4 regions of the Roseateles sp. PN1 genome follow, and region 2 is predicted to be linked to each of the others. Evidence: predicted binding sites of a transcription regulator. Region 2 holds the regulator's gene; each other region holds the start of a gene.
The links. The regulator FNR, encoded in region 2, switches genes on or off when oxygen is low (the NO sensors DNR and NnrR bind a similar motif). The targets are predictions, from matches to a motif close to TTGATNNNNATCAA.
Positions count from the first base shown of each region.

Region 1 (3,424 bases), on a different contig from region 2:
TTGCTCGAAGCGGGCGGTGTTGGCCGCTTCGGCAGCTAAGGTGCCCAGGCCGGTGGCCATGGCCGCGTTCGGCGCGCCGATCACAGGGGTCAGCTCAGCCTGCCAATTCAAGGGTGCTGCGTTGGGCATCTTGTCCGCCTGGCTGCGCCCAGCGATCAGGTAGGCGCTCAGGCGCTGCCAACGTCGTCCCAAGGAGGCATAGCCTCGCCAGCCGGCTGAGAGACCCGAGGCCAGGTGGACATGGCTGGCTTCGGCGCTGCCGAACCAGGTGCTGGACTGGTATTGCAGTCCCAGCGATGCATATTGCGTCAAGCCCTGGGGGTACAAGTCATCGGATAGGTTCTGCGCTTGCTGCGCCACGGACGGCACAGGCAGTGCGGTGATCTGTTGCAAGGCCTGCTGCAACAGCCGCAAGTTGGCATTGGGCTTCACGTGGATATCGGCGCGGGCATAGCTGGCCTTGATCAGCCAATGCCCGGCCTCACGGCTGAGGGTGAGGACGGCTGTATTGCGGTTGCGTATGCGCAGAGAATCATCTATGCGCAAGGCTTGAATGGTGTTGAGGCCATTGCCCAGCTGCACTTTGGCGGTCCAGTCGGCGTGTTCGGTGTGCCAGATGTGGCTGAGGTCGGCGCCGTCGAGCGAGTTGATGGGCATCCAGCCATAGAACTCGATATTGGGTCGCACCCAGGGCAGGGCATAGCCCACATTACGCAGGTCAGCTTGTAAAAACACGTCCGGGCTGGTGCGGCCCAGGCGCAGATGCCAGTCCGCGCTGATTTGATAGCCCACAAACGCCCATTCGACCGCCTCGCCCAAGCTTGCGTCCTTGGCCCGTTGCCGCAGCACCAGTTGCAGCGCGGTGTCCCAGCGCTCGGCCGGCGCCCAGTTCAGTTGCAGGCCCAGCCGGGAGTCAACCAGGGCGCTGCTAGCGCTGCTGGCGCCGACCTGGGTTTGCTCGCGCGCCAAGAGCCAGTCGTGGTCGCTGCGGGTGTGGCTCAGACCTAAGGTGCCAAAGCCGCTGAGCCGCAAGCTGCTGGGCGAGTTGTCGCCAGTGTCGTTGGCGTGCACGCCAGCCACGCCAGCCACGCCAAGTGCCAACAGCAAGGAGGCCATCAGCTGCCGGCCAGCGCTTGCCATCAAAGGACGCCTCGCTTCATCGGGTGGACTCAAAAACACGCGGGGCCCTTGCTGCATGTCTTCCTACCGGCTGCATGGTGGTGCTTGACTATATGTCCGGATCCCTGTGCCGTCATGGGGTCGAAGTAATCAAGCAACACCCGGCAATTTCGCCGATGCCGGGGCTTCGCTGTTCAGCCCGGTCACCCTTCAACTGGCTTGCGCCAGATCAAACCGCCGGGACTTGAAATGACCTTCACTGCACCCACTTGCAAGCCCACGGAGGTTCCAATCATCATGCGCGTCGATAAATTCACTTCACGGTTCCAAGAGGCTTTGAATGAGGCCTCCAGTCTCGCGATTGCCCGCGACAACCCCTATATCGAGCCGGCGCACTTGCTGGCGGCGATGCTGCTGCAAGACGATGGCCCCCGGGCGCTGCTGGAGCGCGCCGGTGTCAATGCCGCAGCCTTGAAAACAGCGCTGGAGTCCATCATCGCCGGCCTGCCTCAGGTCAAGGGTGAAGGCCAGCAAGTGGGCGCCGGGCGCGACTTGGTGGCCTTGTTGCAGGCGGCTGAGAAAGAAGCCAATAAGCGCGAGGATCAATTCATCGCCAGCGAGATGTTCTTGCTGGCCTTGAGTGACGCTAAGAGCGACCTGGCCGGTGTGGCCCGCGGCCATGGCCTGACCCGCAAGGCGCTTGAAGCTGCCATCGATGCCGTGCGCGGCGGCCAGAAGGTCGACAGCGCGGAGGCCGAAGGCCAGCGCGAGGCGCTCAAAAAATACACCCTGGATCTGACCGAGCGCGCTGCCCTGGGCAAGCTGGACCCGGTGATCGGCCGTGACGATGAGATCCGCCGTGCCATCCAAGTGCTGCAGCGCCGCACCAAGAACAATCCGGTGCTGATCGGCGAGCCGGGCGTGGGCAAGACCGCCATCGTGGAAGGCTTGGCGCAGCGCATCGTCAACGGCGAGGTGCCCGACAGCCTGAAGAACAAGCGCATCCTGGTGCTGGACATGGCCTTGCTGCTGGCCGGCGCCAAGTATCGCGGCGACTTCGAGGAGCGCCTCAAGGGCGTGCTCAAGGAAGTGGCCCAGGACGAAGGCAAGACCATTCTCTTCATCGACGAAATTCACACCATGGTGGGCGCCGGCAAGGCCGAAGGCGCCATCGACGCGGGCAATATGCTCAAGCCCGCGCTGGCGCGCGGCGAGTTGCATTGCATCGGCGCCACCACGCTGGATGAGTACCGCAAATATGTGGAGAAAGACGCCGCCCTGGAGCGCCGCTTCCAGAAGGTGATGGTGGGCGAGCCCACGGTGGAGGCCACCATCGCCATCCTGCGCGGCCTGCAGGAAAAGTACGAGGTGCACCACGGCGTGCAGATCACCGACCCGGCCATCGTCGCCGCGGCCGAGTTGAGCCACCGCTACATCACCGACCGCTTCCTGCCGGACAAAGCCATCGACCTGATCGACGAGGCCGCGGCCAAGATCAAGATCGAACTCGACTCCAAGCCCGAGGTGATGGACAAGCTGGATCGCCGCATGATCCAGCTCAAGATCGAGCGCGAGGCGGTGCGGCGCGAGAAGGACGAGGGCTCGAAAAAGCGCTTTGACTTGATCGAGGAAGAGTTGCTGAAGCTGCAACGCGAAGCCAATGACCTGGACGAACTCTGGAAGTCTGAGAAAGCACAAGCCCAAGGCTCAGCCCATGTGAAGGAAGAGATCGACCGGATCAAGCAGCAGATCGAAGAGCTCAAGCGCAAGGGCGACTTCAACAAGCTCGCCGAGTTGCAATACGACCGCCTGCCCAAGCTCGAAAAGCGTTTGCAAGAAGCCCAGGCCAAAGAGGCCAGCAAGCAAGGCACGTCCGACAAGCCCAAGCTCTTGCGCACCATGGTCGGCGCCGAAGAAATCGCCGAAGTGGTGGCTCGCGCCACCGGCATCCCGGTCGCCAAGCTGATGCAGGGCGAGCGCGACAAGCTGCTACAAATGGAAACCAAGCTGCACCAGCGCGTGGTGGGCCAGGACGAAGCGATTCACGCGGTGGCTGATGCCATCCGCCGTTCGCGCGCGGGCTTGTCGGACCCGAATCGGCCGACCGGCAGCTTCCTCTTCCTTGGCCCCACGGGCGTGGGCAAGACCGAGCTGTGCAAGGCCCTGGCCGGCTTCTTGTTCGACAGCGAGGATCATCTGATCCGTGTCGATATGAGTGAGTTCATGGAGAAGCACTCGGTCAGCCGCCTGATCGGCGCACCTCCGGGCTATGTGGGTTACGAAGAGGGCGGCGCCTTGACCGAGG
Region 1 is NZ_JBCARA010000008.1:40,369-43,792, reverse strand. It holds gene AABB87_RS13555 (hypothetical protein) at 1-1,140, opposite strand, end outside; gene clpB (ATP-dependent chaperone ClpB) at 1,417-3,424, shown strand, end outside.
Region 1: the regulator FNR is predicted to act here: its motif matches at 1,339-1,352, upstream of clpB (ATP-dependent chaperone ClpB).

Region 2 (3,424 bases):
CGCGTACCCCACCAAGCGCCCGAGCTGAAAGGTCACGGGTGCGCGCCCCCCGGCCGCGGCGCAGGTCGCGCCACACATGGCCAAGCAATGAGGAATGCCGGCCAAGCCCATCAACAGGGCCGAGCCGGCAAGGGCGACATCAAGCATCAGATGATTTTAGAGAACTTCGCGCGGCTGCGATCGGCTTGCAGGTAACGGTCAAACACCATGGCCACAGCGCGCACAAAGAACCAGCCCAGCGGCGTCACTTGAATGGCGTCGGCATCCACCGTCACCAAGCCCTGCTCCGCAAGTTCACGCATACGCTCCAGCTCGGGCTTGAAGTACTCGGCCACATCCACCAGGTGCGCCAAGGCGATGGACTCAAATTCCAGCCGCCCCTGGCACATCAAGGCCATGATGACGGCGCGGCGGACGATGTCGTCACGAGTCAAGGCCAAGCCGCGTTCGATGGGCAACTGACCCTGGCGCAGCATGTCGTAATAAGCCTCCAGCGTCTTGACGTTCTGGCTGTAATTGGCACCAACGCGGCCGATCGCCGACACACCCAAAGCAATCAGGTCACAGTCCGGCTGGGTGCTGTAGCCCTGGAAATTGCGATGCAGGCGGCCCTGGCGCTTGGCCACAGCCAAAGAGTCATTCGCCAAGGCGAAATGATCCATGCCAATATAGCTGTAGCCATGCGTCATGAAGCCTTCAATCGCGCCATGCAACATCGCCACCTTGGCGGCACCCGGCGGCAGTTGGGCTTCGTCGATACGGCGTTGCGGTTTGAAGCGCTGCGGCAAATGAGCGTAGCCGTAAAGCGCGATGCGATCCGGCTTCAAGGCACCCACTTGTTCGATGGTGCGCGCAAAAGACTCAGGCGTTTGCAGCGGCAGGCCGTAGATCAGATCAACATTGGTGGACTCAAAACCCAGCTCGCGCGCTGCCGTCATCAAGGCCTCGACGCTGGCAAAGCTCTGCTGGCGATGCACCGCCTTTTGAACATGCGGGTCAAAGTCTTGCACGCCGAAACTCAAGCGATTGAAACCCAGGCTGCGCAGATGCTTGAGGCGATCCACATTGACCGTGCGCGGATCCACCTCGATGGCCATCTCGGCACCAGCAACGATGCGGAAGCGTTCACGCAAGGCCTGCACCAGGCCCGTCAACTCTTCATCGCTGAAGAAGGTCGGCGAGCCGCCACCCAGATGCAGCTGAGACACCCCGGCGCCGCGCCCCAGATGCGCCAGCGTCAAGTCCATCTCGGTGATCAAAGCCTGCAGGTATTCAGCGGCTTTATCGTGATGCTTGGTAATGACCTTGTTGCAGGCACAGTAGTAGCACACCGATTCACAAAACGGAATGTGCACATAGATCGACAAGGGCGCAGCGCCGCCGATCTGCGAGCCTGTGGCCCGTTGCACCAAAGCCTGCGCGTAGTTTTCGGCGGTGAAGGCCTCAACAAAGCGATCCGCGGTCGGGTACGAGGTGTAGCGTGGCCCGGACACATCGAAGCGGCGCAACAGGTCTTCGTTGATGATGCTCACGGCGGAGTCTTTGCCTGACAGGACTTGGGGCTGGGTGATAGAAACCATGGCTCGCATATTGCCAAGCCCGCCACACAAGCGATTGACCGAGATCAAGTTTGGCCTCATTCTTTGCCCTAACAATCGCATGCATTGCGCATTGGGCTTGAGCTAAATCATGTTTGGCGAAGCCGATAGGCGGCGAGCAGACGTTCGATTCGCCGCCTTGCCCCGAACAGATGCCGGCAACGGCGCCTGCCCACTGCGATATGCGTCATCCATAATGCACTCCATGAACGTCACCGTACCTATCAAGATTGAACCGCTCAAGGTCGCCTGCTCCAGTTGCAATTTGCGCGAGCTTTGCCTACCCGTTGGCTTGTCGTCGGGTGACCTCGAGCAGTTAGACGAGTTGGTGGCCACGCGCCGCCAGGTGTCGCGCGGCGACACCTTGTTTCGCAGCGGCGACCCCTTTCAGTCGCTTTACGCGGTGCGCACCGGTTTTTTCAAGACCTGTGTCTCTTCAGAAGATGGCCGCGACCAGGTCACCGGCTTTCAAATGGCGGGCGAATTGCTAGGCTTGGATGGCATCAGCACCGACCGCCACAGCTGCGACGCCGTGGCGCTGGAAGACTCGCAGGTCTGCGTGATTCCCTTCGAACAGCTGGAAGAGCTGTCGCGTGAGTTCACCGATTTGCAGCGCCAGTTCCACAAGATCATGAGCCGCGAAATCGTGCGCGATCACGGCGTGATGCTCTTGCTGGGCAGCATGCGGGCGGAAGAGCGCCTGGCGGCTTTCTTGCTAAACCTGACCCAGCGCCTGCAGGCGCGCGGCTTCTCGGCCGCCGCTTTGGTGCTGCGCATGACGCGCGAGGAAATCGGCAGTTATCTGGGCCTGAAGCTGGAAACGGTCAGCCGGACCTTCTCGAAGTTCCAGGAAGAAGGCCTGCTGGAAGTGAAGCAGCGCCACTTGCGCATCCTCGACCAAGCCGGTCTGCAGAAGCTGGTCAATAACGGCACTTGCTGAACTGAGGCAGGCGGCGGGCGGCTGAGCCGCGCCAGCGGCACAATGAAAGAAGGGCTGAGTGGTACTCAGCCCTTCTTTTATTCATTCAGGCATTCAGCGCCGCCCGAGCGAGCGGCCTGCGGCAGCCTACTGCGGCCAACGCCGCGGGTGAATAGCCTGGGGTGCATCAGGCGTCTCCGGCAAGGTGGCCAGCATCAGGCTGATGCTAGAGGCCAAGCTGATGACACTCCAAAAAATCAGAAAGCTGAGCGTGTAGACGGCCTGCCGGGAGAGTTCCATGCGCTCGCCACCGAACCAGGTCAAATCGCTGGGGTCAACCACCGAAAACACCAAGCCCTCGGTCACCCCTGCCATCACAAAGGCCGGCCAGGCGATTGCCATCGCCCAGCGCGCCAATCTGGACGTAGGCGGCGGCAAATCCACCGCAAAGGTGGCGTCGTCCGACTCAACACGATTGCGGGGCTCGGTCTTCATTTCATTGCGCGCCGGTGGCAGCGTGGTTGCGGCCCTTCATGGCCGGCGCCAAGGAGGCTGGATCGGCTTCCTTGGACGCCTTGCCCACATAAGTAGTCTGCACCTTGGACTCATCCAGCACCGTCTCGGGGAAATGCAGGGCCAGGAACAGGGTCACAAAGCTGGCGATCACCACCACACCCGGGCCACCCCACACCAGCCACATGAACTTCTCACGCCACCAGGGGCTAGCGGAATCGGTCGTGCGTTTGTTTTCTTGACTCATTGCGTCAACTCCTGCTCTGCAAGGACTTCTTGTTCAAATGATTCGTTAGCGCTCAGCGCGGCACGACAAAGGTCGATTTTTCCTTGATCTCGATCTTGCCGCTGGCAACACCCGCCTTGTCAACCGCCTGCCCCATCAAGGCAAAAG
Region 2 is NZ_JBCARA010000002.1:497,650-501,073, forward strand. It holds gene AABB87_RS04825 (sulfite exporter TauE/SafE family protein) at 1-147, opposite strand, end outside; gene hemN (oxygen-independent coproporphyrinogen III oxidase) at 147-1,580, opposite strand; gene fnr (fumarate/nitrate reduction transcriptional regulator Fnr) at 1,804-2,538, shown strand; gene AABB87_RS04840 (hypothetical protein) at 2,665-3,012, opposite strand; gene AABB87_RS04845 (hypothetical protein) at 3,014-3,277, opposite strand; gene ccoG (cytochrome c oxidase accessory protein CcoG) at 3,330-3,424, opposite strand, start outside.

Region 3 (3,424 bases), on a different contig from region 2:
TGCCGAGTTGATGGACGCACCCGCACCGGGCGGCCTGGGCGGCACTTATGCCGGCAACCCGCTGGCCGTGGCGGCCGCGCATGCGGTGCTGGACGTGATTGCCGACGAGGGCCTGTGCGAACGCGCCGAAGCCCTGGGCGGGCGCCTGCGCCACCGCCTCAATGATTTGCGCGCCACGGTGCCGCAGATCGCCGAGGTGCGTGGTGTGGGCAGCATGCTGGCGGCCGAGTTCTGCGACCCCAGCACCGGCGCGCCCGATGCCGACTTCACCAAGCGCGTTCAGACCCTGGCGCTGGAGCAAGGCCTGATTCTGCTGACCTGCGGCAGCTACGGCAATGTGATCCGCTTCCTTCACCCGCTGACCACGCCGGACGCGGTCTTTGACGAGGCGCTCACCATCCTCGGCCGAGCCCTGCAACAAGCCCAGCAACAAGGTTAAGACCATGGACGCCAACACCTCTTTGCTGCGTGAGCAGGCATATCTGGCTGGCCGCTGGGTCGGCGCCGATGACGGCCGCCACTTTGACGTCCACAACCCCGCCACCGGCGAGCGCCTGGGCCATGTGCCGCTGATGGGCGAGGCGGAAACGCAGCGAGCCATCGCTGCCGCCGATCAAGCCTGGGGCCCTTGGCGGCGCCGCAGCGCCAAAGAGCGCGCGGCCGTGCTGCGCCGCTGGTTTGAGCTGATGTTGACGCACAGCGAGGCCCTGGCCCAGCTGATGACGCGCGAGCAGGGCAAGCCTCTGGCCGAGGCGCGCGGCGAGGTGGCCTACGCAGCTTCTTTCATCGAGTGGTTTGCCGAAGAGGGCAAACGCATTTACGGCGAGACCATTCCCAGCCCCTTGAGCGACCGCCGCCTGCTGGTGCTGCGCGAGCCCATCGGCGTTTGCGCGGCCATCACGCCCTGGAACTTCCCGCTGGCCATGATCACGCGCAAGGTCGCGCCGGCGCTGGCGGCAGGCTGCCCCATCATCGTCAAGCCGGCCGAAGGCACGCCTTTCTCGGCCCTGGCGCTTGCGGCCTTGGCGGAAGAGGCCGGCGTGCCCGGTGGCGTGCTGCAGGTCATCACCGGTGACGCGCGCGCCATTGGTGGCGAGCTAACGCGCAACCCGGTGGTGCGCAAGCTCAGCTTCACCGGCTCCACCGAGGTGGGCCGCCTGCTGTATGCGCAGTCGGCGCCCACCATCAAGAAGCTTTCGTTGGAGCTGGGCGGCAATGCCCCCTTCATCGTGTTTGAAGACGCCGACCTGGACGCCGCGGTCGAGGGCGCGATGATTTCCAAGTTCCGCAATGCTGGCCAGACCTGCGTCTGTGCCAACCGCATCTATGTGCATGAGCAGGTTTACGAGGCATTCGCCGACAAGCTCTGCGCCGCTGTGGCTCGCCTCAAGGTCGGCAATGGCTTGGAGGACGGCGTGCAGCAAGGCCCGTTGATCGACGCGGCTGCCGTGGCCAAGGTGGAAGCCCACATCGCCGACGCCGTGGCCAAGGGTGCGCGGGTGCTGTTGGGTGGCCAGCGCCATGCCCTGGGTGGCAGCTTCTTTGCACCAACCGTGCTGGCCGATGTGCGGGCCGATATGGCGGTGGCTCGTGAAGAAACCTTTGGCCCACTGGCGCCGCTGTTCAAGTTCAGCAGCGACGCCGAGGTGATCGCCCTGGCCAATGACACCGAGTTCGGCCTGGCGAGCTATTTCTACAGCCGCGACATCGGCCGCGTCTGGCGCGTGGCCGAGGCGCTGGAGTACGGCATGGTGGGCGTCAACACCGGCCTGATCTCCAACGAGGTGGCTCCCTTTGGCGGCGTCAAGCAAAGCGGCCTCGGCCGCGAGGGCGCGCACCAGGGCATCGAGGACTATGTGGTGACCAAGTACGTGGCGATGGCGGGGCTCTAATCCTTGATTTGAGCGGCATGGCTTTTCGCACGATCGTCAGCCTGCGTGCTGATATGTGCGTCTAATTCGTTTCAAATCGCCCCGCATCGCCGCGCTGACTTGATCTAGCTCAAAAGAAGGTACTGCCAGCCCCGATTGCCTCAAAACAGTCATTTGCCCTGCCTAGACTGCGACGCGTACCAGTTCACAACGGGGTTCGCATGCAGAAGTCAGACGCAGTCGCCGCGATGGGGAAGAGCAGCCTTTTGCTGCCGGCGTGGATCAAGGCCGCCCTGGCCGCCAATGATCGCTTGAAGCTCTACCTGAGCGTGCTGCAGGCCGCCGCAGCGCATGCGGCCCACCCCGAGGCCGAAGCGCTGGACCTCGGCCGCGAGGTGGCCGCCGCCGGTATCGAGGGCCGCTGGTTGCGCGAACTGCCAGGCGCGGCCTCGCAGGTGGACGGCGCCTTGTTGGTGCCTGACCTGCCGCGCATGTCCGCTCGCTTGGCCGAGGACTTGAGCGTGATGGCGCGCCCCTTGCTGGACAGCGCCGCCGCCGTTGATGCGACCCGCGAGCGCCTGGCCCATTGGCTGCAATGGCTGGACGCGTTTGGTGAGCAACACAGCGGCGCCGAAGCGCTTAGCGCCGAGCAGCTGCGCTTGCTGACCAGCGGCAAGCGTGCCGAAAAGAGTCATGGCAAACCGGGCGCCAAAGCCGAGGGCAAACACGCGCACGGCAGCGTCAAAGTCGGAGATGCTGCCGAATCCGACAGCCTGCATCTGCTGGTGATGGATCTGCACAAGCAGCTCAATCAACTCGCCAGCACCTTGTCCAGCGAAACCATTGATGGCGCCCATGTCTGGCAATTGCAGGACGGAGACCACGCCCGGGTGCAAGCCTTTATGCGCGGCCTCAATCGCACCGCGCGGCTGAAGTTTGACCACCCCGGTCTGGATACCGCCGCCACCCGTGACGGCGATCGCCTGCTGCTGCAAAACGATATCGGCACCAACGACGCCCATGTGCTGGTGCTGCAGGTGGAGGGCTTGAGCATCACGCTGAACTACTCCGACCTGCATCGCCCGCGCTTCGAGTTTTTTCAGGAACTGCTCAATCCCTTTGGCGCGCAGTGGGCCGACACGCAGTCCAAGGTTGCCGCCGGCCTCAATGATGGTCAGGCCTACACCTTCGGCAGTGCGCGCTTTGACTGTGCGGACGAGGCGGCCTTGGCTGCCGCGCTTGAAGGCATAGGCTCACGCATCGTTTTTCTGATCGACTGGAACCGCGCCCGCAAACGCCTGCTGCCTTTTGTCGGCAAGCAAGGCGCCATCGAGGTACTGCGCGCGGCCGCAGCGCAGGATGTGGGTCATATGGCCTGGCTCAAGGCGGGCGGCGAGCAGATCATTTTTGCGGCCATGCAGGCTGCTGGTGAGGGTGCCTTCCGCATCGGTGACCGGCTGGACAATGTGCTCGGCCAAGCCGATGCGCAAGCCTTCATGCTGGAGGTGCTGGGCCAGGCCAGCAAGGCGCTGCTGGCCGGCCAACCTGCCGCC
Region 3 is NZ_JBCARA010000012.1:121,723-125,146, forward strand. It holds gene gabT (4-aminobutyrate--2-oxoglutarate transaminase) at 1-439, shown strand, start outside; gene AABB87_RS18240 (NAD-dependent succinate-semialdehyde dehydrogenase) at 444-1,892, shown strand; gene AABB87_RS18245 (phosphate transport regulator) at 2,093-3,424, shown strand, end outside.
Region 3: the regulator FNR is predicted to act here: its motif matches at 1,992-2,005, upstream of AABB87_RS18245 (phosphate transport regulator).

Region 4 (3,424 bases), on a different contig from region 2:
AGGTCAGGAAGGTGCCACCGTAGGGGATGTAGCCACCGTGCAGGGCCACGCCGTTCATGATGGCGGCCATGCCGAACTCGCGCACGCCATAGTTGATGTGGCGGCCGCCGTTGGACGAACCGTCGGCTTCGACGCGGAAGGCCGGGGTCGACTTGGTGTTGGTCAGGTTGGAGCCGGTCAGGTCGGCCGAGCCGCCCAGCAGCTCAGGCACTGCGGCGGTGAAGGCTTCCAGCGCGATCTGGCTGGCCTTGCGGCTGGCCACAGTTTCGCCCTTGGTGTGGGCGGCCACAACGGCGTCCACAGCGGTTTGCGCGAAGTCGGCAGGCAGCACGCCGGCCATGCGGCGCAAGAACTCGGCGGCCAGCTCGGGGTGAGCGGTGGCGTAGGCTTCAAAACGCTCGTCCCAGGCGGCTTCCTGGCTGGCGCCGGCGGCCTTGGCGTCCCAGTCGGCATAGACCTCTTGCGGGATCACGAAGGGCTCATGCGCCCAGCCGATGGACTCGCGAGTCAGCTTGATTTCTTCAACACCCAGCGGCTCGCCGTGCGCCTTGGCGGTGTTGGCGCGGTTGGGCGAGCCCTTGCCGATATGCGTCTTGGCGATCACCAGGGTCGGCTTGTCTGTGCTCAGCTTGGCCTTGGCAATGGCGGCGTCAACAGCGTCGACATCATGGCCGTCCACCGGGCCGACCACGTTCCAGCCATAGGCTTCGAAACGCTGGGCGGTGTTGTCGGCGAACCAAGGGGCGACCTGGCCGTCAATGGAGATGCCGTTGTCGTCGTAGATGGCGATCAGCTTGTTCAGCTTCCAGGCGCCAGCCAGCGAGGCGGCTTCGTGGCTGATGCCTTCCATCAGGCAGCCATCACCCAGGAAAACGTAGGTGTGGTGGTCGACGATCTTGTGCGCGTCGATATTGAATTCCTTGGCCAGCATCTTCTCGGCCAGGGCCAGACCCACGGCATTGGTGATGCCTTGACCCAGCGGGCCGGTGGTGGTCTCAACGCCGGGGGTGATGCCCACTTCGGGGTGGCCGGGGGTCTTGCTGTGCAGCTGGCGGAAGGCCTTCAGCTCTTCGATCGGCAGGTCATAGCCCGTCAGATGCAGCAGCGCGTAAATCAGCATGGAGCCGTGGCCGTTGGACAGCACGAAGCGGTCACGATCAGCCCACTGGGGGTTCGTCGGGTTGTGGCGCAGATGGCGGCTCCACAGGGCCACGGCGATATCGGCCATGCCCATGGGCGCGCCGGGATGGCCGGAATTGGCTTGCTGCACGGCGTCCATGGCCAGTGCGCGGATGGCGTTGGCCATCAGGGTGGTGTTGCTTGCAGCGGTATTAGCCATGAGCTTCGCAGGTGAGGAGTTAGGGGGTAACCCGTGATTTTACGTGGCAGACGCGACTTTGCCGCCAGCGCCTGCAACTTCGCGCGCTGACAGCGTGCCAAGTATTGACTTAAAACAAGGCTGGCCGGCCATGTTCTGGCACCCTTTGGCAGACAAAAACAGCCGATGGAGACATGTCATGAGCCAGAGTTCAAGCCGGGCCACGCCGCTGACCCTCAAAGTCATTCAAGACGAGCACAGCGCGCTGGCCGCGATGCTGCGCACTATCCCGCTGCTGCTGGCCGAGCAGCGCCGGCACGGCGTGCTGCCGGACTTTGGCGCCCTGCGGGCCATGTTGTTCTACGTCGACGAATTCCCCGAGCGCCTGCACCACCCCAAGGAAAGCCTGCTGCTCTTCCCCAAGCTGCGCGCCCGCGCGCCGGAGGTCCGCGGTGTGCTGGACAAGCTCGATGAAGACCACCGCCGCGGCGAGCACGCCATCCGCGAGCTGGAACACGCCCTGCTGGCCTACGAGATGATGGGGGAAGCGCGCCGTGCCGCCTTCGAGGAAAAGGCTCAGCACTACGTCAAATGCTATTTGCAGCATATGGAGATCGAAGAGCGCGAGGTGCTGCCGCTGGCCTTGAAGATGCTCAACAACGCCGACTGGGCAGAGCTTGACGATGCCTTTGCCGCCAACCAGGACCCGCTGGCCGGCCATGCACCGTCGCAAGACTATGTGCAGCTGTTCCAGAAGGTGCTGGCCGCCCTGCCCGCCCCGCTAGGCCTGGGGCCCAGCCTGGCCTGACGGGCCGGCGCCCGCCTGCGCCGGTACCCATACCCACAAGCCAGGGCCTGCCGTGCCATTGTTCACGGCGGGGAATGCGGCCGGCGCACCATGAACGGACGCAAAGGCATACCCTTCAAGCGCGGCGGAACTCTAGCTACCTTGTCGAGGTAAACATCCGCTGCAGCAAGGAGGGCGCTCATGAGCGACCAAACTGTTGAACCGGCCGTCATCTTGTTTGTCGATGACGAGCCTTCCATCCTCAGTGCCCTGCGGCGCTTGTTCCGCCCCCTGGGCTACCAGGTGCTGTTGGCCGAGGGCGGGGCGGCCGGCTTGGCCCTGCTGCAAGCCCAGCATGTGGATCTGGTCGTCTCAGACATGCGCATGCCGGAGATGGACGGCGTGCAATTCCTTGAACAGGTGCGGCAAGGCTGGCCCGAGGTCGTGCGCATCTTGCTGACCGGCTATGCCGACATCACCTCCACCATTGGCGCGATCAACCGCGGCGAGATCAACCGCTACATCAGCAAGCCCTGGGACGATCAGGAAATTGTGCTGGCGGTGCAAGACGGCCTGCGGCGCCAGCAGCTGGAGCGCGAGAACCGGCGCCTGGCGCAGCTGAACCAGGCCCAAACCCAGGAACTTCAAGACCTCAACCAACAACTCGCGCAGGCCAATACACAGCTGCAAGACGCCAACAGCCAGCTGCAGCAGGCCAATGACAGCCTCAGCAATGTCAACGGCGAACTGGAGCGCCGCGTCAGCGAGCGCACCAACGAGTTGGCCCAGGCCAACAACAAGCTCGAAGCCAATCTGCAAGAAATTGCGGCCAGCAACCAAAGGCTGGAGCAGCTCAATGTGCAGCTGGAGGAGAACTTCGCCCTGTCCATCAGCGTGTTCGCGGGCTTGCTGGAATTGCGCGACGGCAGCGTGGCCGGCCACGGCCACCGGGTGGCCACCCTGGCCAGGCGCATTGCCGAACATATGGCGCTGGACGACAAGGAAGCGCTGGACATCTACAACGCCGGCCTGCTGCATGAAGTGGGCAAGATCGGCCTGCCTGACAACTTGCTCAACAAGACCGTCTCCCTGATGGACGGCCAGGAGTTCAGCGCCTACAAGCAACACCCCATCATGGCGCAAGCGGCACTGACGCCACTGGGGCGCCTGCGCCAAACCGCCGTCATCATTCGCTCGCAACAAGAGCGCATTGACGGCAATGGCTACCCCGATGGTTTGACGGGTTATGAGGTGCCGCTGGGTTCGCAAATCATCAATATCGCCAGCACCTACGAGTCGCTCATCAGCGGCAAGCTGGC
Region 4 is NZ_JBCARA010000001.1:542,820-546,243, reverse strand. It holds gene tkt (transketolase) at 1-1,339, opposite strand, end outside; gene AABB87_RS02100 (hemerythrin domain-containing protein) at 1,518-2,126, shown strand; gene AABB87_RS02095 (HD domain-containing phosphohydrolase) at 2,307-3,424, shown strand, end outside.
Region 4: the regulator FNR is predicted to act here: its motif matches at 1,444-1,457, upstream of AABB87_RS02100 (hemerythrin domain-containing protein).